Regions from separate parts of the Microvirgula curvata genome, predicted to be linked through region 3. Evidence: predicted binding sites of a transcription regulator. Region 3 holds the regulator's gene; each other region holds the start of a gene.

What was found. Region 3 encodes sigma-54, which starts transcription at its own class of promoters, with help from an activator protein. Its sites were predicted from a motif close to CTGGCACGCTTCATGCTT; they were not measured.
Region 1: a site for sigma-54 is predicted at 3,712-3,729, ahead of ACYVG8_RS02305 (acyl-CoA dehydrogenase family protein). Genes of this name have one in related genera too.
Region 2: a site for sigma-54 is predicted at 1,907-1,924, ahead of ACYVG8_RS18915 (circularly permuted type 2 ATP-grasp protein). Genes of this name have one in related genera too.

The regions. Positions count from the first base shown of each region.
Region 1 is NZ_BAAGUB010000004.1:32,085-39,861, forward strand. It holds gene ssuD (FMNH2-dependent alkanesulfonate monooxygenase) at 1-758, opposite strand, end outside; gene msuE (FMN reductase) at 804-1,376, opposite strand; gene ACYVG8_RS02300 (acyl-CoA dehydrogenase family protein) at 1,432-2,559, opposite strand; gene ACYVG8_RS02305 (acyl-CoA dehydrogenase family protein) at 2,571-3,680, opposite strand; gene gor (glutathione-disulfide reductase) at 3,957-5,306, shown strand; gene ACYVG8_RS02315 (hypothetical protein) at 5,410-6,102, opposite strand; gene ACYVG8_RS02320 (hypothetical protein) at 6,099-6,758, opposite strand; gene ACYVG8_RS02325 (hypothetical protein) at 6,813-7,460, opposite strand; gene gabD (NADP-dependent succinate-semialdehyde dehydrogenase) at 7,601-7,777, opposite strand, start outside.
Region 2 is NZ_BAAGUB010000037.1:25,954-33,730, forward strand. It holds gene ACYVG8_RS18905 (EAL domain-containing protein) at 1-711, opposite strand, end outside; gene ACYVG8_RS18910 (ArnT family glycosyltransferase) at 1,004-1,579, shown strand; gene ACYVG8_RS18915 (circularly permuted type 2 ATP-grasp protein) at 1,977-3,416, shown strand; gene ACYVG8_RS18920 (alpha-E domain-containing protein) at 3,436-4,377, shown strand; gene ACYVG8_RS18925 (transglutaminase family protein) at 4,427-5,227, shown strand; gene ACYVG8_RS18930 (proteasome-type protease) at 5,299-6,033, shown strand; gene ACYVG8_RS18935 (recombination-associated protein RdgC) at 6,105-7,103, opposite strand; tRNA gene ACYVG8_RS18940 (tRNA-Pro) at 7,355-7,431, shown strand; tRNA gene ACYVG8_RS18945 (tRNA-Pro) at 7,484-7,560, shown strand; gene fumC (class II fumarate hydratase) at 7,619-7,777, opposite strand, start outside.
Region 3 is NZ_BAAGUB010000010.1:117,565-125,341, reverse strand. It holds gene rapZ (RNase adapter RapZ) at 1-123, opposite strand, end outside; gene hprK (HPr(Ser) kinase/phosphatase) at 104-1,060, opposite strand; gene ptsN (PTS IIA-like nitrogen regulatory protein PtsN) at 1,053-1,520, opposite strand; gene hpf (ribosome hibernation-promoting factor, HPF/YfiA family) at 1,786-2,124, opposite strand; gene ACYVG8_RS05210 (RNA polymerase factor sigma-54) at 2,195-3,640, opposite strand; gene lptB (LPS export ABC transporter ATP-binding protein) at 3,650-4,384, opposite strand; gene lptA (lipopolysaccharide transport periplasmic protein LptA) at 4,381-4,950, opposite strand; gene lptC (LPS export ABC transporter periplasmic protein LptC) at 4,928-5,515, opposite strand; gene ACYVG8_RS05190 (KdsC family phosphatase) at 5,519-6,046, opposite strand; gene ACYVG8_RS05185 (KpsF/GutQ family sugar-phosphate isomerase) at 6,060-7,043, opposite strand; gene ACYVG8_RS05180 (monovalent cation:proton antiporter family protein) at 7,156-7,777, shown strand, end outside.

The sequences.
Region 1 (7,777 bases), on a different contig from region 3:
ATCGTCTCGTCCGACACCTGCTCGATCAGCTTGTCGGCGGCGGCCCAGGCTTCGGCGGCCGTCTCGCGCACAATGACGTGCAGGCGGATGCCGAAGCGCACCTCGCGCCCGAGCCGCCGGGCGCGGGCGCGCACGTCGGCGATTTTCTCCGCCACCGCCTGCGGCGGCTCGCCCCAGCTCAGGTACACGTCGACCTGCTCGGCGGCCAGGTCGTGCGCCGCATCCGACGAGCCGCCAAAGTACAGCGGCGGGTACGGCTGCTGCAGCGGCGGGTACAGCGCCCTGGCCTTTCTGACTTTCAGGTATTCCCCGTCATAGTCGACGCTTTCGCCCTGCAGCACGCGGCGCCAGATATGCAGGAATTCGCGCGCGGCCGCATAGCGCTGGCCATGGTCGAGAAACACGCCATCGCCCTGCGCTTCGTCAGGATCGCCGCCGGTCACGACATTGATCAGCAGCCGGCCACCGGACAGCCGGTCCAGCGTCGCCGCCATCCGCGCCGAAACCGTCGGCGAAATGATGCCGGGCCGGACGGCGACCAGATAACGCAGTTGCCGGGTCAGCGGCGCCAGTGCGGACGCCACCACCCAGGCATCCTCGCACGAGCGCCCGGTCGGGATCAGCACGCCGTAATAGCCCAGTTCGTCGGCTGCCTGGGCAATCTGTTTCAGATAGGCCAGCGTCACCGGGCGGGCGCCGTGCGACGTGCCCAGATAGTGGCCGTCGCCGTGGGTCGGTAAAAACCAGAAAACCTGCATGGTCGCTTTCTGTATCGGGGAAGTCGGGAACAAGGGTGAGGTCATTCAGGCCGCCAGCAGCTCGGCCGCCCCCCGGGCCTGCCTGGCCCGCAGCAGCGGCAGGGCCCGCTCGACCGCCAGGTCGATGCGCGCCTGCAGCGCCGGGCTGCTGACCCGGTAGTCGCTGAAGTCGGTTTCGGTGCCGTACACGCCGATCGGCAGCGTCAGCGACTGGAAGAAGCTGAACAGCGGCCGCAACTGGTGATCGATCACCAGCGCATGGCGGTCGCTGCCGCCGGTGGCGGCCAGCAGCACCGGGGTGTCGACCAGCGCGTTCTGGCCAACCAGATCGAAGAAGTGCTTGAACAGGCCCGGATAGGTGCCGCGGAACACCGGAGCGGCGACAATCAGGAAGTCGGCCGATTCGACGGCCGCAAACTGTCTGCGTACGGCCTCCGGCAGGGCCGATACCGAAAAGGCGCCGCCGAGTGCCTTGCCGATATCGCTGATTTCGATCACATCGATATCGACCGGCAGCCGCTCGGCAAAGCGCTCCAGCAGGGCTTCCACCAGGGCGGCGGTGCGGGACGGGCGCTGGAAGCTGCCGATGACGGCAGCGATTTTCAGTCTGTGTTGCATGGCATGAACTCCTGTTGGTGCAGCCATCGGCCCGTGGCCGTGGCGAGGGATGGGGTCAGTACGCGCCATGGCGCGGAGGCGGTGTGCCATTCAGGCAGTGGTCGCCGATCACGCGCGCCTGTTGTCGCGCGGGACGACCGGTGTCATGACGACGGGCGTCGCGCCAGTGCCGGTCCGGGCGGGCGGCATCCGCCAGCAGGCGGCGACCGGCCAGCTCGAACACGGCAGCGCCAGCCTGCGATGCCAGATCGGCGCACAGCACCCGCGCCGCCGTGACGGCCAGCGCGGCCGCATCATGAATGGTCTGGCCCGGCACGGCGGTCAGCGCATCGACCTGCAGTGCCGCGTCGTCGAGCAGCGCACCGGCAGCGGCCTGGCAGGCGCCGAGCCAGCCAAAGCGCGCCAGCCGCTGCGCATCATGGTCATGGCGCAAGACGGCGGCGCTGTCCGCCAGGGCGGCATCGGCGATGCCAAGGTCGATGGCAGCATGCAGCAGCTGGGCCAGCGGTCCGACCCGGCCCGGCGTGTCGAACACCACCCGGTACGGAATCACCGCCAGTGGCCCGACCTCGACCTCGTCGATCGCCACGCCGCCATCCGCTTCGACCCGCAGGCCGGCACTGCCGCGCGGGACAAAGGCCAGCAGCAGGTTGCCATCGCCGGATCTGACCGACAGCGCCACCCAGTCGGCCTGCGCCGCGCCGCCGGCATCGCACTTGCGTCCGTCGATGCGGTAGCGACCGTCAACGCAGTGAATGCGGGTTTCGATCCGGCAAACCTCGTCGACACCGGTTTCCGCCAGTGCGGCGGCAAAGCGTTCGCCGTCCAGCGCCCGCCGGAAAAACGCCTGTTTCTGCGGCTCGCTGCCGGTGGCGCGCAACACTTCGAGCACCGCGTAGTGGCTGTGCGCGATACGGGCCAGCGCCGGGTCCCCGGCCGCCAGCAGACGGATCAGCTGCGCCAGGGTGCCGCTGCCGACGCCACCACCGCCATACGCCTTCGGCACGGCCACGCCGCCCAGCCCACTGGCCCGGAACTGCGCCAGCGCGTCGGGGACACCGCCCTGCAGCCGCAATGCCAGTTGTCGCGCCGCATCGAGCGCCTGCGCGTCATCGGCGCGGGATGCCGTATCAGTCGATGGCGCCGGTCGACGGCGGCGGCGGGGTACGGGAGAAACGGTCATGAGGATTCCAGTCAGAAAGGGGCGCGGAGAGGCGCGGCAGACGGCAGGTCCAGCAGCCGTTCGCCAAGCTGGCGGCAACTGTCGGCGGATGGCGCGTACTGTGCATGGGCCCGGGCATCGCGCCAGCAGCGATCGCGGTCATCGCCATCGACAGCCGGGACCGGCCCGGCCAGCTCGAACAGCGCATCGACCGCACGCAGCGCGATATCGCCGCACAGCACCCGGGCCTGGAGCACCGCCACATCGGCGTCGTTGCCGGCATCCAGCGCGCGGGCAGCGTGGCGCAGCAGTGTCTGCGCCGCAGACAGCCGCACCTGCAGTTCGCCGATCGTCGCCAGCAGCGCATCGGTCTGCGCCCCCGGCCGGCACCGGGTGCCATCCAGTGCGGCCGCCGCCATGCCGGCGTCGATGGCAGCGGCATACAGCGCCACCGGCGATGGCGACCGGGCCGCCCCGTCGAGGTCGAACACCCACTTCGCCGCGACCGTGACCTGCGTCAGCCGCAGCGTGCCGCCAGCGACGGTGCGCAGCCCGACCGGCACCGCTTCATCCTCGATATCGAGGCCATGCGCGTTATGTGGCACCAGCGCCAGCCACGTCCGCTGCCGGGCGTCCCGGGCCGGCACCGCCAGCCACTCGGCAAAGCCGGCGCCGGCGACCTGGTGCAGCTCGCCGTTCAGACGCAGCGCGCCGCCGGAATCCGGTTCGCCATCGACAGTGCCGGCCGGCGCGGAGGCGAAATGCCGTCCCTGCAGCAATTCGCGGTACAGCAGGCGCTGTTGCGCCCCGCCCGCCGTCCGCAGCCGTTCCAGCGTGTCGACATGGGCGAGCAGGATGCGGGCAATCGACGGATCGGCCGCCGCCAGGGTGCGAAAGATCGCGGTCAGGGTCTGGCGCGATACCCCGGCACCGCCGTGCTCGCGCGGCACGGTCACCGCCCACAGCCCGGCGCGGGTCATGGCCGCCAGTTCGTCCCATGGCAGGCGCCGCTCGCGGTCGCGCACGGCAGCCCCCGGCGCGAATTGCGCGGCCAGGGTACGGGCGGTGTCCAGTGCTTCATCGTCGCTGCGGATCAGGTGCACGGCGATGTCGACGATCGGTTCGATGGCGCGGATGGTCATCAGGGGCTCCGGCAAGTTTCTGATAACTGTTCAGCAGCTTGCGTGCCAGAAACCCAACCTTCTGTTATATAAGCCTTTCCCCGTTCCGCGCGCCGATCTCTGTACGGATCCGGACAGTGCCACTGTCCGGATCCGTACAGCGGCATGGCCCCGATGCGGGAAATGCAGCAGCGCCGGTCGTCGGCAGACGGCCCGGTCTGCTATCGTTCGGTCTCGTTCCGGCATGCCGGCCCCACCTACCGGCCCTTGCGGCCTTCACCGGGAGACTCTCGCCCCATGGCTCAATACGATCTCGACCTGTTTGTCATCGGCGCCGGTTCCGGCGGGGTACGCGCGGCACGCGTCGCCAGTCAGCACGGCGCACGCGTCGCCATCGCCGAAGAGGCGAATTTCGGCGGCACCTGCGTCAACCGTGGCTGTGTGCCAAAGAAGCTGTTCGTGTATGCGAGCCGCTTTGCCGCCGAGTTCGAACAGGCCGCGGCCTATGGCTGGCAGCTGCCGAAGCCCGCCTTCGACTGGCCGACGCTGCTGCGGAACAAGGATGCCGAGATCGCGCGTCTGGAAAGCGTGTACCGCCGCAACCTCGACCAGGCCGGCGTCACCATCCATGCCGAACGTGCCGTACTGGAAGATGCGCACACCGTGCGTCTGAGCACCAGCGGCAAACGCCTGACCGCCGCCCATATCCTGATTGCCGTCGGTGGCCGGCCGCATGCCGGCCCGGCCTTCCCCGGCCAGGAACTGGCCATCACCTCGGACGAGGTGTTCCACCTGCAACAGTTGCCGCGTCGCATCCTGATTGTCGGCGGCGGCTATATCGCCATCGAATTCGCCGGCATCTTTGCCGGACTTGGCGTCAACACCGCACTGCTGCATCGCGGCCCGCACGTGCTGCGCGGCTTTGACGAGGAAATCCGCACCACGCTGGAAGACAGCTACCGCCAGCGCGGCATCCGCATGCTGCTGAACAACACGCTGGCCCGGCTGGAGAAAACCGCCGACGGACTGCGCGCCACCCTGGCTGACGGCAGCACGGTCGAGACCGATGTGGTCATGCTGTGCGTCGGCCGCCGCCCGTACACTGGCGAGCTCGGGCTGGACGCGGCCGGCGTGGCCACCGGAAAGAACGGGGAGATCCGGGTCGATGCGCAATCGTGCACCAATGTGCCGTCGATCCACGCAGTCGGCGACGTGACCGACCGCGTCAACCTGACCCCGGTCGCCATCCGCGAAGGCCAGGCCTTTGCCGACAGCGTGTTCGGTCAGCGACCGGCGACTGTCGATCACTCACTGGTACCCACGGCGGTGTTCTCGACCCCGGAAATCGGCACGGTCGGCCCGAGCGAGGAAGCCGCCCGCGAACGCTACCCGGCACTGAAGGTGTATCGCGCCCGCTTCCGGCCGATGAAAACCGCATTTGCCGCCAGCAACGAACCGATGCTGATGAAGCTGCTGGTCGACGGCGAAACCGACCGGGTGGTCGGCGCCCATGTGCTCGGCGAAGGCGGGGCGGAGATGATCCAGTTGCTGGCGGTATCGATCGGCATGGGCGCGACCAAGGCCGACCTCGACCGCACCATCGCACTGCACCCGTCCGCCGCCGAGGAATGGGTGACGATGCGCTGAGTATTCATTGAGTACTCATTGGCCTGCGTGAGCAACCCGGGGTTTTCCCGGTCCCGGCCATGAGGACACCGCCCCCCGGGATGACATCACGGCATGCTTGTGGTCAATCCGACGACCACTGCGCATACAGGCCGGCACGACGGAAGTTGTCACCGTGCTGCTGCGATGGCCCTCCCGGGCTTAACCGCAAATAGCTGCAATCATCTGCAGGCCGCTTTTCCCTGGTCCGGCGAAGGTCCCAATAACCATCCGTGGAAAGAACCCAGGCTTGTCCCCCTGTCTGACTGAGCTCCATCACCTCGGGAGTGGCAAGCCGGCAAGCTTTGAGCACTCGGGTCACAAGATGACGATCCGGTGACCGGCCTGCCTGCGCAAGAGCGGCCTCAAGGGTATGCACAGGGGTCTGCCACTGTTCTTGCTGCCCCTTTTCCTGTGACCCGACCCGGCAATCTCCGCAAACAAATGCGGTGCAGGGATGATCGTCATGAGGAATGAGCAATGCAGCAAAACACGCTCTTTCCTGGAACAACTTCGCCTGGCGAAGAGGTTGTCTGGCCTCCTGCATCATGCCGATGACGCGGTCAGCGGAAGGAGGGTGCTCAGGTAGCTGTTTCAACAAGGCGTCCAGCCAGATGGCATTGAACAAAGACGCATCGTTCCCCTTGCCCGAAGCATCCATGATGATGGCAAAAGTGTAGGCGTCACTGGCATATAGCCCCCCGGCATCACGGTTCTCATTTTGTTCTGTGCCCTTGACGCTGGCCCAGTGAAAACCGTACCGCCGGGCGCCATTCATGCGCCGCGGCCTTGAACGGCAATCAGCCGGATACGGTCAAACAGCGCCTCTTCTCTTGATCTGTCGTTATTGGCTGCAGCTTGAACTGCATAGTCGAAATCCCGGTGCATTTGCAGTGCCGCCATCTGTGTACCGACATACGCCCTCAGTGCGGCGGGAGCATCCAGTATTTCACCGATCAATTCCGTGCGACCATCAATCAGCGTCAGGATGTCTTCAATATCCCGGCTCTCTATCGGATCATCATTTCCACGCTGCAGGTATGCTTCAAGCTTTGTAGCCATGAAGTATGTTGGCGGTATCAGCCGGATAGTGAGTTGAGCAGGCAGCACATATGGCTCTGCTTTCAGGAAGGCGTCCCGGTACCACTGATTCGTAAAGCCCAGGACGCTTGCATCGTCCGGCATAAAATCAACGCGCAGTTCTCCCAGCCGCATGGCGCAGACAGGATCCTCACTGGAGACAAGGGAATCCCTGAATCCCTTGCTGCGCAGCTTCTCGACCAGCACGTGCCATCCGACAGTGCTGATCACGTGAACAATCAGATCAACGTCGTCAGTATGTCGGACCTGCCCTTGAGAATAGGTGTCTGTCACGAATAGTGCCGTGGTGCATCCCCCGACAAAAGCAACCTCATTGCACAGTTCCTGGCCCATTGCTTGTGCCACAGCAGTTATCATCGCAACGTGGTTTGCCCGACTTGCCATTTTTCAGCCTCGAAGCAATTTTTCGAGTTCAGCAATAGCCAGGCTGCGTTCCCTGGGCAACCCAAGCCGGATCGAGTCTACCGCGGCCAGCATGGCATACAGTTCCGCATCGTGAATCACCGCCATCGGGACTGTTTTGTAAAGGGGCGCCACGGCCGGGCCTGCAGCGTTGCCTTTTGCGTATGGCCATACCGGAACCGCGTCTCCCGAATGCAACTTGCCCTGAAAAATCGGCGCGGTAAGACAGGTTGCGATTCCGCGCGTGGTCTCCTGCATCCTGACCGGGAAAACATAGCGGATACCGTAAACGAGAAACTCCAGCAATGCCCTTGTGTTGACTGCTGGAGGCTCGCCTTTTCTGCCGGGTCTGGCGAGCCCGCTGAAAAAGCAGCGGGACATCACATTGCTGACCTCTGATTTGCCTATGCCAGTGAGCCGGGCAAGTCCTCTTGCACTATACCGGCCAAAGGGCGCTTCCCCCGCCCCGGGATCATCGACAGGCTCCCCGCCCTCGATATCCCGTGACCACGCCACTGACTGGTCGTCCGCAGGGTAGTCATATCCGCTGCCCGTACCTTCATGTCGCCCAAGGGCGACCAGCTTGAGCAACAAAAAGACATCTTGACTCTTCATATTCGTCACAACCAGCACGCCCACAGTCCATGGACAATGGACACACTGTCACCATCAGGCGTTGCGTTGTCAAGTGTGGAGGACGCCGCCGCCTTTCAGAGCGGAAAACAAGGAAAAAGGGCCATGACGGCCCTTGAAGGTAAAGCGCAATGCGCTGATCAGCGATCCAGCCCGGCCAGCAGCAGGTACTTGATCTCGACGTAGTCTTCGATGCCGTACTTCGAGCCTTCACGGCCAAGGCCGGACTGCTTGATGCCGCCGAACGGTGCGGCTTCGTTCGAGATCACGCCGGTGTTGATGCCGACCATCCCGTACTCGAGCGCTTCGCCGACACG
Region 2 (7,777 bases), on a different contig from region 3:
CGGATTGACCACGGTCGAGACCCAGGTGGCATCGCCCTGCTTGCCGTACAGCAGCAGTTCTTCATAGATGCTCTCCGGGCGCAGGGCAGCCTGACTGACCCGTTCCAGCGTTTCCCGGTCGGTTTCCGGGCCGGCGAGCACATGGGCCGGCCGCTTGCCGCGCACTTCTTCCAGCTGGTAGCCGAACAGCGTGGTGAAACCGCGGTTCACGAACTGGATCTGCATGTTCCCGTCGCAGATGATGACCGCGTTGTCGGTTTCATGGGCAACCAGGGACAGCAGGTGACGTTCTTCGCGCAGTTGCACGTCGGCACTGACGTCGCGGATGAAAGCGGTATAGGTGATTTTCTTGCCGAGCCGGACCTTGGACAGCGACATGCTGCCCCAGAACGTGGAGCCGTCCTTGCGTTCGATGCGGATTTCGCGCCGGGTGCCGACAATGCGGTCGACACCGGTATCCCGGTTGCGGTTGATCAGCGAATCGTGGACCGGGCGGATGTCGGACGGTACCAGCAGACTGACGTTCCGGCCCAGCACCTCGTCGCGACGGTAACCCCAAAGCTTTTCAGCCGCCGCGTTGAAGAAGGTGATCCGGTTTCGGCTGTCAATGCTGACCACGGCATCGATGGCCTGCGCCAGCGCCTGCAGTTCGGCCGAGGCCAGGGCGCCGCGCCTGAGCTTGCCTGCCAGTTTGACTAAGGGGGTGAACACGTTTGCGTCTCCGGGACCGAGCTTGTCTGTTCGTTATTTCGGCCTGCGTGACAGGCCCCGTGTCGAAGGGGAGGGCGTTCCTTCGCGATCGGGCCTGCTGTCCGGGCCGGTGCGTCTCTGCCCATGCACATCATATCGACATTTGCTATCTGGGTATTTAGCGATATTTGTTATTTCAGCCGAATTCCGCCTGGTGGAAAAAACCGGGCCGGCCAGCATGAAAGCGCTCATTGAGCACTAATTGCTGTCGGGCAAAATGACACGAATACTGTTGTTTGCGACCTGCCCAGCCATGAGCTCGAGCCCGACTGTTTTCCGCTCCCCCATTGCCGCCATCCCTTCCCCCGTCCGCGACACATGGCGGACGGGCGGCTGGCTCACGCTGTCCTGGCCGCTGGCCATCGGGCTGCTGTGCGCCCTGCTGGTCTGCCTGTTGCCCGGCACGCTTGGCCATACCCCCTGGAAACAGGACGAGGCCTACAGCTTCGGCATCATTCAGCATATGGTCGAAAGCGGGCAATTGCTGGTGCCGACCAATGCCGGCCAGCCGTTTCTGGAAAAACCGCCGCTGTATTACTGGACGGCAACGCTGTTTGCCCACTGGCTTCGACCCGTCCTGCCACTGCATGACGCCGCACGGCTGGCCAGCGCCTTTTACACCGGGCTGGCGGCGGTCTTTGCCACGCTGTTTGCCCGGGCCTCGTTTGCTGCGGCACGACTGACTGACCGGTGGGTGCTGATGACGCTGGCGCTGTATCTCGGCTCGGTCGGCATGATCAAGCACGTGCACGACCTGTTTACCGATGTTGCGCTGTGCGCCGGCGTGATGCGGTCTGGCTGGGGCTGGGGGTCGGCATGGCCGCGATGAGCAAGGGGCTGTTCATTCCGGCGATCTTTGCCCTGAGCAGCGTGCTGCTGCCGGTGCTGCTGCCCGCTTGCCGGACACGGCGCTATCTGAACCGATTGCTGCCAGACTGGTAGTACTGCCGCTAGCTGCTGGCCGAAACCCGGGGCGCGCCGATGCCGCTACCATCGGGCTGGGCGCTGTTCTGGCGAGGCAGTCAGGAGGGTGACACGTCGGAACACCTGACCCTGTTCGAGCGCGCCGCGCACTGACTGCAGGCGCCGCGCGCAGGTCAGGCCCGGCTGCCATCTATGATGATCTGACAGCGTCTTCCCGTGCGTAACCGCCGTGCTGGCACGGCATTTGCGTCTGCGTGGAGCGTACGCCGCACCCCTGCGGCGAATCAGACACGGGAGCAGCCATGCACGCGCTTACCTTGCCGGCACCGGCGCATTACGACGAAATGCTGCTTGCCTCGGGCGCCGTGCGCCCGCACTACCAGCCGTTTGCCGACTGGCTGCATGCGCATACGCCGCAGTGGCTGGCGGACAAGCATGCCGAAGCCGATCTGTTGTTCCACAAGGCCGGGATCACCTTTGCCGTTTACGGCGACGAAGCCGGCGCCGAGCGGCTGATCCCGTTCGACACCGTGCCGCGCATCGTGCCGGCCGACGAGTGGCGGATGCTGGAAGCCGGCCTGCGCCAGCGGGTCAGTGCGCTGAACCGCTTTCTGTACGACATCTATCACGACCATGACATCGTTCGCGCCGGGCTGATTCCGGCCGAGCAGGTGTTTGCCAATGCCCAGTACCAGCCGGCGATGCAGGGGCTGGACCTGCCGCACGACATCTATACCCATATCGCCGGGGTGGACCTGATCCGTCACGCCGACGGTGGCTACTACGTGCTGGAAGACAATCTGCGCGTGCCGTCCGGCGTCAGCTACATGCTGGAAAACCGCAAGATGATGATGCGGCTGTTCCCGGAGCTGTTCGCCCGCTATCCGGTCGCCCCGGTCGAGCACTATCCGACCCTGCTGCTGAACACGCTGCGCCATGCAAGCCAGGTCGAGGCGCCGACGGTGGTGGTGCTGACGCCGGGGCCGTACAACTCGGCCTACTTCGAGCATGCGTTCCTGGCCCAGCAGATGGGGGTTGAGCTGGTCGAGGGCCAGGACCTGTTCGTCAACGACGACGGCGTGTTCATGCGCACCACGGCGGGGCCGCAGCGGGTCGACGTGATCTACCGTCGCATCGACGACGCCTTTCTCGACCCGCTGGCCTTCCGCAGTGACTCGATGCTTGGCGTGCCGGGACTGCTGTCCGCCTATCGTCAGGGCACGGTGATCCTGGCCAATGCGATCGGCACCGGGGTGGCCGACGACAAGTCGATCTATCCGTTCGTGCCGGACATGATCCGCTTCTACCTTGGCGAGGAGCCGATTCTGTACAACGTGCCGACCTGGCAGTGCCGGCGTGCGGAAGACCTGTCACACGTGCTGGCCCACCTGCCCGAGCTGGTCGTGAAGGAAGTCCATGGTGCCGGCGGCTACGGCATGCTGGTCGGCCCGGCGGCCAGCCGGCAGGAAATCGACGATTTCCGCCGCCGGATAGAAGCCGCACCGGCCAATTACATTGCCCAGCCGACGCTGTGCCTGTCGAGTTGCCCGACCTTTGTCGACAGCGGCATCGCGCCACGCCATATCGACCTGCGACCGTTCGTGCTGACCGGCCGCGAGATTTCGATGGTGGCCGGCGGGCTGACCCGGGTCGCGCTGAAGGCCGGTTCGCTGGTGGTGAACTCGTCACAGGGCGGCGGCACCAAGGACACCTGGGTGCTGGAATCCGGCCCCTCCCTCTAAAGACTACGGAACCGATCCCATGCTCTCGCGCACTGCTGCCCAGCTCTACTGGATGAGCCGATACCTGGAGCGCGCCGAAAATCTGGTGCGCATGCTTGATGTCACCCACTCGCTGTCGCTGCTGCCGCAATCGCGCGGCAGCGGCATCGAACTGAATGCGCCGCTGGTGGTGACCGGCTCGCTGCAGGCCTTCGAGGCCAAGCAGGTTCAACTGGACGTCGAACGGCTGTTCGACTTCATGGCGCTGGATCTGGACAACCCGTCCTCGGTGCTCAGCTGCATCAAGGCCGCGCGCGAAAACGCCCATGCGGTGCGTGGCCAGATCACGGCGGAAATGTGGGAGGCGATCAATGCCACCTGGCTCGAAGGCCGTACGCTGCCCGCGCGCGGCGTGCCGAACGTGTCGTCGTTTTTCGACTGGGTGAAGGAGCGCTCGCACCTGTTCCGCGGCGCGACGCACGGCACCCTGCAGCGCAATGACGCCTTCTGCTTTATCCGTCTCGGCATCTTTATCGAGCGAGCCGACAATACTGCGCGGCTGCTGGACGTGAAGTCGCATCTGGTGGCCGAAGCCGCCGAGGACAGCGCACCGGACTTCTACGCCTGGAGTGCGCTGCTGCGTTCGCTGTCGGCGTTCGAGGCCTATCACGCTGCCTATCGCGACAGCCTGGATGCACGGCGGGTGACCGAACTGCTGATCCTGCGTCCGGACGTGCCGCGTTCGCTGCGCGCCTGCTATGCCGAAATCTGGTCCAACCTGGCCGAGGTCAGGGGCGGGCAGGGCGGGGAAGATGCCGGCCGCATTGCCAAGCAACTGGCCGGGCAACTGGCGATCAGCCTCGAGTACGGGGCGGTTGACGAGATCCTGGCCGAGGGACTGCACGAATGGCTGACCGGTTTCCTGGCGCGTTCGGCCGAACTCGGCGAAGCGATCCAGACCGCCTATCTGGAAGCCGGCTGATGCGCGGCCGCGCACGCCGCTCCGATTCCTTTTCTGCCGGGAGCCCGTCATGAAGCTGGCCATCGAACACGACACGATTTACCGCTACGACCACCCGGTCCGGCGCAGCATCCAGTATCTGCGGCTGACGCCGCGCTCCTCGGCGCGCGTGCGCGTACTCGACTGGCGGCTGGAGCTGCCGGCGCGGGCGAAAGCGGGGACCGATGCCTACGGCAATACGCTGCATGTGCTGACGCTCGACGTGCCGCATGTCGACATCCACCTGCGCGCGGTCGGCACGGTGGAGACCGACGATCGCGAGGCGGATGTCGAAACCGACAACCGGTTGCCGCCCGAGGTGTTCCTGCGCGATACGCCGCTGAGCCTTGCCGATGCCGCGCTGTCCGGTTTCGCCGCCGGATTTGCCGGTGCGGTGATGGCCGATCGCCGCCGGGGCTTCGAGCACCTGATGGTGGCGCTGGCGGAGCACATGCCGTATACGCCGGGCGTGACCCATGCGGCCACTTCGGCGGCAGAAGCGTTCGCCGGCCGGCTGGGCGTGTGCCAGGACCACAGCCACGCGATGATTGCCTGCGCGCGCCGGCTCGGCGTGCCGGCGCGTTACGTCAGCGGCTATCTGGCCACCGATATCGAGCATGTCGCCAGCCATGCCTGGGCCGAGCTGTGGATGGACGGCGGCTGGCTGGGCTACGACGCCAGCAATCTGTGCCTGGCTGCCGGCCGGCATGTGAAGCTGGCGGTCGGGCTCGACTATCTCGATGCCTGCCCGGTGCGCGGCATGCGGGTCGGCGGCGGCGATGAAATCATGCATATCGCGGCCCGGGTGGTGTCGTCGGCAGCAGATCAGTAAAAGCGCGTGGCAGACCGGAGCCGACAGGCTACAGTGATGCCCTCCAAACGATTTTCCTGTACACGATCGCCATGACTTATTGCGTAGCCATGCGGCTGGAAGCCGGCCTGCTGTTTGCCTCGGATTCGCGGACCAATGCGGGTATCGACCACATTTCCACCTTCCGCAAGATGACCGTGTTCGAGGCGCCCGGCGAGCGCCTGCTGGTGCTGCTGAACTCGGGCAATCTGGCGACTACCCAGAGCGTGATCAGCCTGCTGCGCCAGCGGCTGGGCCATGACGGGCCGAACCTGATGAACGTGGCATCGATGTATGACGCGGCCAGCCTGCTGGGCAGCACCATCCGGGAGGTCATGGCGCGCGACAGTACCGGGCATGCCACGCTGGACCAGGGCGTCGACTATGGTGGCAGTTTCCTGATCGGCGGGCAGATCCGGGGTGAGGTCACGCGCCTGTTTCAGGTTTACCCGCAGGGCAATTTCATCGAGGCCAGCGAGGACACGCCCTATTTCCAGATTGGCGAGGCCAAGTACGGCAAGCCGATCATCGACCGGGTGCTGCACTACCGCACGCCGCTGGCAGAAGCCGCCAAATGTACGCTGATCTCGTTCGATTCGACCGTGCGCAGCAACCTGTCGGTCGGGCTGCCGATCGACATGCTGATCTACCGCACCGACTCGTTCGCGCCGGCGGTTCCCCATCGCATCGGCGAAGACGACCCGTATTTCCACCAGTTGAGCCGGGGCTGGGGAGAAGGCCTGCGCCAGGTGTTTGGCGGCCTGCCGGATGCGGACTGGTTCGACTGAGCCGGCCACCTGGCCCGGATGAAAAAACCGCCGCGAGGGCTGCTCGCGGCGGTTTTTTCATTGTTGTACCGTCATTCCCACGGCGGTACCGACGCGTCTCCGGCCGGTGCCGCTGCCGGCGTGACGGCCGGCGCCGGCCGTGCCGGTGCTGGCGCCGGTGACGATTCGCCATCGACCGGCAGTTCACCGCCGAGCGCCTCGATCAGCTCGCCGATCAGGCCACGCAGCTCGCCGACCATCAGCAGCAGGGTGGCGTCGAACAGCGCTTCGGCGTCGTCGCCGGCCTGGCTGGCCTCGTCCTCGATCACGTCGAGGAACTGGACCCGTTTCAGTTCCAGCTTGTCGGTCAGCACGAAGCGGATGCGTTCCTGCCAGATCAGCCCGAGGCGGGTGACCTGCTTGCCGGTATCGACGTGCTGGCGGACTTCCTGCGCGGTCAGATCCTGGCGCGCGCAGCGGATGGTGGCGCCATCATCGCCGGGCGATTTCAGTTCGCAGTCGCTGTCGAGCTCGAAACCGTCCGGTGCGCCTTCGGCCAGCCACATGGTCATGGCCGTGGCCGGCGACAGCGCCGTGCGCGGCAGGCGGGCCGGGAACGGCGGCAGTTGTTCGCGGATGGCGCTGACCAGGTTCTCGGCCTTGGTCCCGCCGGCATCGGCGACCAGCCAGCCGGATTGCGGATCGATATAGCAGCGGCTGCGACCGCTCTTGGTGAACGCGCGCGGCAGCAGATCGTCCTCGACCGTCTCGCGCAGTTCCTTCTTTTCCTTGCGACCGACCTGGCGCAGTTCCTTTTCCTCGATCTCGGCCACGCGGCGTTCGACGAAGTCACGCACCACGGCGGCCGGCAGCACCTTGTCCTCGCGCTTCAGCGTCACCAGCGCGGCACCGCCGGCGCGGGCCAGCATCTGGTCCGGCTTGTGCGGTGCGGCGGGGACGAAACCGTCGCTGTACCAGTCCAGCCCGCCGCACGTGGCGAACGGATGCCGGGCCAGGGCGGTTTCGAGCTTGTCGAAATCGGGCAGCTGTCTGGGGTCGAGGCGGAAGAGGGCAAGCTGGCGGAACCACATCGCGTAGCGCTCCTGAGTTGATGGCAAGGCGGCGATTGTAAGCGCTGGACGCCGGCCGGGCACGGCCGATTGCAGGCTGCCGCGTGCCGCCGCAACTGATCCGGCACATAAGCCGCTGTTTTTGGATGATTTGCGCCGCAAAGCCGCATGCCGGCGCTAAAAACTGCTTGCCATTGCCGGTCCGGCTGCTTAATATTGCGACCTCTCGACGCCACTGGCGGTGCTATTTGCCGCGAACGTCGGGGAAAGATCGGGGTGTAGCTTAGCCTGGTAGAGCGCTACGTTCGGGACGTAGAGGCCGGAGGTTCGAATCCTCTCACCCCGACCAGTCTTTCCAACCATGACGAAAACCCGTTTCGTCTGGTCGAGCCGGTACCATTCGGGGTGTAGCTTAGCCTGGTAGAGCGCTACGTTCGGGACGTAGAGGCCGGAGGTTCGAATCCTCTCACCCCGACCAGAATTTGCAGTCAATGAAAACGCCGCACAGTCTGCCTGTGCGGCTTTTTGTTGTTCCGTCAGACCATGTTTTCCGGCCGGACCCAGGCATCGAAATCGTCGGCGCTGGTTGCGCCAAGGGCGATCGCCGCGTCGCGCAGCGTCAGCCCGTGATGGTGGGCATGCTTGGCGATGGCGGCGGCACGGTCGTAGCCGATATGCGGCGCCAGTGCGGTGAC
Region 3 (7,777 bases):
GACCACGCTGGTCAGCAGGCTGGCCGGCAGGTTGTCGATGCAATAGAAACCGCTGTCCTCGAGCATGCGCAAGGCGATGCTCTTGCCCGAGCCGGACAGTCCGCTAATCAGGATCAGCTGCATTTTCCTGCTCCCTCAACATGCGCGTCTGCCGTTCGATGAAGTCGCGCGTGCTGTCGATGCCCCTGAGCTGGAGAATGTAATTGCGAACGGCGGTTTCGACCAGCACGCCCAGGTTGCGACCGGCAGCCACCGGAATGGTGACCTTGCGGATTTTGACGTTCAGGACTTCCTGCGTTTCCGACTGGATGGCCAGCCGGTCGATGTCCTGCATGATCTGGTCGGTGGCCTTGACCAGATGGATGATCAGTTTGAGGATCTTTTTCGGCCGGATGGCGGTTTCGCCAAACACCGTGCGGATATTGAGGATGCCGAGGCCGCGCACTTCAAGGAAATCGCGCAGCATGTCCGGGCAGCGTCCTTCCAGGGTTTCCGGGCCGATGCGGAACAGGTCGACCGCGTCGTCGGCCACCAGGCCGTGGCCGCGGGAAATCAGTTCCAGTGCCAGTTCGCTCTTGCCCATCGCGCTGTCGCCGGTAATCAGCACGCCGACCTCGAGCACGTCGAGGAACACGCCGTGCAGCACGGTGGACACCGCCAGGACTCGCGCCAGGTAGATGCGCATCACGTCCATCAGGTACGGCGAGGCCTGGCTCGAGGCGATCAGCGGCACGCGCTGGTGTTCGCAGGCGGCCTTCAGTGCGGCCGGAACCGGCTGGCCGTTGGCGACGATGATGGCCGACATCGGCAGCCGGAACAGCTGCTCCAGCGCTTCGCGGGCCGCGTCCTGTCCCAGCTGGTTCAGGTAGTCGCATTCGGCGACGCCGAGCACCTGCAGGCTGTTCGGGTGGATCAGGTTCAGGTGGCCGACCAGGGCCAGGGTTGGCCGCTGGTCGTCGGTGCCGATCAGGTTGTCGATGCCGGACGAGCCGGCGACCCAGTTCAGATTGAGTTTCTGCCGGTTGTCCTGATAAAGCTTCCTGACCGTGATGCTAGGCATGGCTGTCCTGCTGGGTGGTCAGAAGCTGGAACAGGGTCTGGGCATCCGGTGCGGCGGCCAGCGCTTCGCGCAGCTGGCGGCGGCTGAACATCTGTGCGAGTTCCGACAGTACCTGCAGATGCAGGTCGGTTGCCTGCTCGGGCACCAGCAGCACGAACAGCAGGCTGACCGGCTTGCCATCGGGCGAGTCGAACGGAATCGGGGATTTCAGGCGGATGAAGCAGCCGGCGACGTCCTTGAGCCCCTTGGCGCGACCGTGCGGGATGGCAACCCCGTGACCGAGTCCGGTGGAGCCGAGTTTTTCCCGGGCGAACAGGCTGTCGAAAACGGTGCTGCGGGCAATGCCGTAGGCGTTCTCGAACAGGATGCCGACATGCTCGAACACGCGTTTCTTGCTGCTGACGTCGAGATCGACGAGCAGGTGGTCGGTGCTGGGCAGGATCTTTGCGATCAGACTCATGGTCGTCAACGAGTACGAGTAATCAAAACGGGGCCATTCTAGCCGGTTACGGCGGGAGCGTCTGCCGCATTAGTGGGCACCCCGGCCGGTCTGCACCAGCAAAGGGCGGACCGGCAGCGGAATGCCTGTGCCGGCACCCCTCCGGGCGCGAGGGCCCGCAATCAAACGGGGGGACTGCCGTTTCCGGCAGTCCCCCCCTTTCAGTCAGGCCTGAGCCAGCGGCACGACGACCGCGGGCGCTTGCCCTTGTGAGTCTTCTTCAGGCTCAGGCTTCGGAGCCGGCGGACAGCTCCTGTGCCTTGTGCGCCTTGTCCGAGAAGTGATCCGTACTCTTCTCCTTGTGCTTCAGCACCTGTCTGTCCAGCTTGTCGGCAACCAGGTCAATGGCCGCATACATGTCGGCTGCGACTTCCTCGACGTGGATGTCCTTGCCCTTCAGGTGAACGTCGACCGTCACTTTCTGGTCGAGTTTCTCGACCGAGAGGGCGACGTTGACGGCAATGACGTTATCGACGTGGCGGGTGATGCGGTCGATTTTTTCCGACAGGTAGTCGCGCAGGCTCGGAGTGACTTCGAGATGGACGCCGGTGATGTTCAGGTTCATACCCTAACTCCTTCTGGTGGGCTGGCGTATCCATGTTGCTGGATACGCAGGGGGCGCGCCTTGACGCGCGTTAAATCGTTTTCCGCTGGTTTACCGGTGGTATCAGCAATGCCTCGCGATACTTGGCGACGGTGCGGCGGGCAACCTGGATGCCCTCGTCACCGAGCCGTTCGGCCAGCACGCTGTCCGACAGCGGTTTGTGCGGGTCTTCGTCGGCAATCAGCTTGCGCAACCGCGCCTTGATGGCGGTTGCCGAGCATTCGCCGCCGGAATCGGTGTCCAGCGCCGTGCCGAAGAAGTACTTGAGTTCGAACACGCCACGCGGACAGATCAGATACTTGCTGCTGGTCACGCGGGAGATGGTCGACTCGTGCAATCCCAATTCGTCGGCGACGTCGCGCAGCACCATGGGGCGCATTGCGACTTCACCCTGATCAAAGAACGCCTGCTGTCGCTCGACGATGACCTGCGACACCCTGAGTATAGTGTCGGCCCGCTGTTCGATGTTGCGGATCAGCCACTTGGCTTCCTGCAGCCGGCCGGACAATTGTCCGGCCTCGCCGCGGTGCCGGCTGAGCATCTGCGCGTACAGCTGATTTACTTTCAATTTGGGCTGAGTCGCAGGATTCAAGAGGGGCAGCCAGATTCCGTTGCGATCGCGACGGACCAGCACGTCGGCCATCACGTAGTGGGTGTCGCCGCTGCCGAAACCGGCGGCCGGACGCGGGTTCAGCGAGGCGATCAGCGCCTGGGCCTGCCGGATCGATTCGTCGTCGGCACCGGTGGCGCGGCGCAGCCGGGTGAAGTCGCGGTTGGCGAGCAGCGGCAGGTGGTGGCGGACGATGTCCTGCGCCAGCGGCCTGGCCGGCGACTCGGGCCGGGCCGCCAGTTGCAGCAGCAGCGATTCGGTCAGATCGCGCGAGGCGACACCGGCCGGCTCGAACTGCTGGACCAGGGTCAGCGCCACGGTCAGCTCGTCGGGATCGATCTCCAGTTCCGCCGGCAGATGGACGGCAAGCTCTTCCAGCGGGCAGGGCAGGTAGCCGTCGTCGTCCAGTTCCTCGATGATGACCATCGCCATTGCCCGGTCGCGGACCGACAGCGGCAGCTCGGCCAGCTGCGCCAGCAGATGCTCGCGCAGCGTGGTGGCCCGGGTCAGGTTCTGGTGCGGGTCCCAGTCGTCGTCTTCGTCGCTGCCGTTGCGGCCGTAGCTGGACCAGTCGTTGACCAGGTTCAGGTCGGTGGCGCTGTCGTCGTTGCCGCCGGCCCCGTCCTGCTGCTGCGGTGGCTCGCGCGGCTCGTCATGGCCGTTGATGGCAATCTCGCCGGCATCGCTGACTTCCGCGCCGTTTTCGTCACGGCCCTCGTCGCGCTCCAGCAGCGGATTGTCGGCGATGAACTGTTCCACTTCCTGTTGCAAGTCCAGCGTCGAGAGCTGCAGCAGCCGGATCGACTGTTGCAGTTGGGGCGTAAGGGTCAGTTGCTGACCCAGCTTGAGCTGGAGGCTTTGCTTCATGGCCGCTGTCTAGAGGTGGAAATGCTCGCCCAGGTAGACGCGGCGGACATTTTCGTCCTCGACCAGCGCCTGGGGCTTGCCGGCGGCAAGTACGCTGCCGGCATTGATAATGTAAGCCCGATCGCAGATGCGCAGGGTTTCGCGAACATTGTGATCGGTGATCAGTACGCCGATGCCGCGCTCCTTCAGGTAGGAGATGATCTTCTGGATATCGATGACGGCAATCGGGTCAACGCCGGCAAACGGTTCGTCCAGCAGGATGAAACGCGGGCGCATGGCCAGCGCGCGGGCGATTTCCACCCGGCGGCGCTCGCCGCCGGACAGCGACAGCGCCGGGTTGTCGCGCAGGTGGGCGATGTTCAGATCGTCGAGCAGCAGCTCCAGTTCTTCCTGGATCTTCGCCCCTTTCAGTCCGGTCAGCTCGAGCACGGCGAGAATGTTTTCCTCGACCGTGAGCTTGCGGAAGATCGAGGCTTCCTGCGGCAGATAGCCGATGCCGAGCCGGGCACGCTGGTGGATGGCCAGATGGCTGGCATCGATATCGTCGATATGGATGTCGCCGGCATCGGCCGGCACCAGGCCGACGATCATGTAGAAACTGGTGGTCTTGCCGGCACCATTCGGACCGAGCAGACCGACGACCTCACCGCTGTTGATTTCCAGCGAGACATCCTGGACCACCGTGCGCTTCTTGTAGCGCTTCTGCAGGTGGCGGACGCTGAGGCGACTGGTGGCTTGCGTCATTTATTGGCGCCTTCCTTCTTTTCACGCGGCTGGATCACCACGGTGACACGGCCCTTGCCGCCCTTCATTGCCTGGCCATGGGCATCGCTGCGGGTGCCGGTGGCCTGGAATTGCTGGGTCTTGCCGTCGTAGATGATCACATTGCCGGTGACGACGTCGCCACCGCGCTGAACTCTGCCGTTGTCATAGATTGTAACCAGTTGCTTGGCGTTGTCGTAGTCAATGCGCTGGCCCTTGCCGTTGATCCACTCGACCTTGCCGTCGCTGTCAGGGTCGAGGCGCTGGCGGAAGGTGGCCGGGTTGCCGATGGCGGTGCCGTACTGGTTGCCGGCCTTGTCCTGGTTCACCGTCAGTTTGGCGGCGGTCAGCTTCGATGTGCCCTGGGTCAGGATCACATTGCCTTCGTAGACGGTCACGCCCTTCTGCTGGTCGAGACTGGCCTGGTCGGCTTCGATATTGATCGGTTTGCTGCGGTCGGCCTTTTCGGCATGGGCGGCGAGGGCGCTGCAGACGATCAGGGCACCTGCGGCGAGGCGGAAGGAATTATTCGGATTTCGGCGGAGCATAAGTCATCCTGACGCGCGATTTGAGTTTGTATTGTTGGGTGGCATCGGCGTAGTGGAAACCCACCGAGTCAATGCGGTTGCCGCCTTCGACGTAGATTGCCGGCGCCAGGGTGTCGGCGGTGCGCTTGCGCGTATCGACGGTCAAGCGGGTGGTGTCCAGCGTGGCCGGCAGCGGATGCTGCGCCGAAGGCTCTCGCCGGGCGCGGACCTTGCCGTCGAGGAAGGCGATGCCGGTATCGTTGTTGTACAGGCCGCTGGTGGTAAAGATCGACAGATCCTTCCGTCCCAGGCTGTACTGTTCCAGCGTCGAGTCGGTAAAGAATACCCGCTTGTCTTCCGGATATTGCCACATGGATTTGCCGAAGGCGTGGCGGTCGATGCGGCCATTGGCGTCGAAGCTGGTGCCGACAAAGTCGGACGCCATGTACTCGACCGTACCGCGGTTGACCGGGTCGCGGCCGGCCGGCAGCATCGACAGCAGGTATTCCAGCCACAGCGTCAGCAGGATCAGGATCACGGCCAGCAGCAGCGGGAACAGGCGCGAGGCATTGCGGAGTGCGAACATGGCTCAGTCTTCCAGGTACGGCGCGAGCGCCGCGTCCAGCGTGCCCTGGGCCTGCATGATCAGTTCACAGACTTCGCGCACCGCGCCGTGGCCGCCATGGCGACCGGTCACGTAGTGGGCGTGGCTGCGCACGATATCGGGCGCGGCCGGCACCGCGACAGCGAAGCCGACCTGGCGCATGACCGGCAGGTCGACCACGTCGTCACCGACATAGGCACAGGCGGCCGCGTCGAGCCCGGTTCTGGCCAGCAGATCGGCGAATGCGGCGCGCTTGCCTTCCGACCCCATGTACAGGTGATCAATGCCGAGCGCGCGCGCGCGATGCTCGGTGGCGCCGGAGGCGCGGCCGGTGATGATGGCAAGGGCGACGCCGCTTTTCTGCAGCATCTTCAGGCCGTGGCCGTCGAGGGTGTTGAATGCCTTGATTTCCTCGCCGGCCGGCGTGAAATACAGCTGGCCGTCGGTCAGGACGCCGTCGACGTCGAGGATCAGCAGGCGGACGGGAACTGCGAGTGCATGGACAGTGTGCATAGTCAGTATCGTGTTACACCACACCGGCGCGGAACAGATCGTGCATGTTCAGCGCGCCAGCCAGTTTGCCGTTCGTGTCGAGCACGAGCAGGCCGTTGATCTTGTTGGCCTCCATGACCTTGACCGCTTCGGCCGCGAGCCGGTCGGCAGCAATGGTCTTGGCGGCCGGCTGCATGACCGTGCCGACCGGGGTGGCGAGGAAATCCGCCTGACCGGCATCGATCAGCCGGCGCAGGTCGCCGTCGGTAAAGATGCCGCGCAGCGTGCCGTCCGCGTCGGCGATGGCGGTCATGCCCAGCCCCTTGCGGCTGATTTCCAGCAGCGCATCGCGCAGGCTGGCGTCCGGTGCGACCACGGGCAGCGCATCACCGCCGTGCATCACGTCCGAAACATGGACCAGCAAACGCCGGCCCAGGCTGCCGCCCGGATGCGACAGCGCAAAATCTTCGGCACGGAAATTCCGCGCATCGAGCAGCGTCAGTGCCAGCGCGTCGCCGAGCGCCAGCGCGGCGGTGGTGCTGGCGGTCGGTGCCAGACCGAGCGGTCCGGCCTCGTGTTCGATGGCCGCGTCCAGATGGATGTCCGATTCGCGGGCCAGCGTCGACGTGTCGCGGCCGGTCATGCCGATCAGGGTGACGCCCTTGCGGCGGATGGCCGGCAGCAGGGCGATCAGCTCACCGGATTCGCCCGAATAGGACAGGGCGATCACCACGTCGCCGGCGGCAATCATGCCGAGGTCGCCGTGGGCGGCTTCGGCCGGGTGGACGAAGAATGCCGGCGTGCCGGTCGATGCCAGCGTGGCGGCAATCTTGCGCGCGATATGGCCGGACTTGCCCATGCCGGTCACGATGACCCGGCCACGGCAGGCGAGCACCGCGTCGACGGCGGCAAGAAAGCTGCCGTTCAGGCGTGCGGACACGCCCTCGATGGCTTGAGCTTCGGTGGCGAGAACATCGCGGGCAAGGGCGAGGCGATGGGCGGACAGGGATGCATTCATGTCAGGTCGGGAGGGCGCTGTCACCCTCCGTCAAAAGATGTCGTAGTGGGGGAGTATACCAAGCGTTAAACTCGCGGCGTTTCCGATACTTCATGCCACTGTCGATTTCCTGATGCATTCATTAGCACCTGTCGTTGCCATCCTGTTCGCCGCCGTCGGGGTCATCACCCTGTGCCGGGCGGTCAAAGTCCCCGCCATGCTCGGTTACCTGCTGGTGGGATTCATTGTTGGCCCGGGCGGGTTCGCGCTGATTGCGGGGACTGACCAGTCCCAGTTTCTGGGTGAAATCGGCATTGTTTTCATGATGTTCACCATCGGTCTTGAATTCAGTCTGCCGAAACTGCGGGCGATGCGGCGCATCGTGTTCGGGCTTGGCGCCGGCCAGGTGGTGGTGACCCTGCTGGCAGTCATGGTGCTGTTCATCGCGCTGGGCGGGCGGCCGCTTACCGGCTTTACGCTCGGCGCGGTGGCGGCCCTGTCGTCGACCGCGATCGTGTCCAAGCTGCTGACCGAGCGGCTGGAACTCAATGCGCCGCACGGGCAGATGTCGATCGGCGTGCTGCTGTTCCAGGATCTGGCGGTGGTGCCGATGCTGATTCTGCTGCCGGCGCTGGCCGGCAATGCCGAAACGCTGGCACTGGATCTGGCGATCGCCTTCCTGAAGGTCGTGCTGGTGATGGTGCTGCTGTTCACCGTGGGCCAGAAGCTGCTGCGGCCGTGGTTCCATGTGGTCG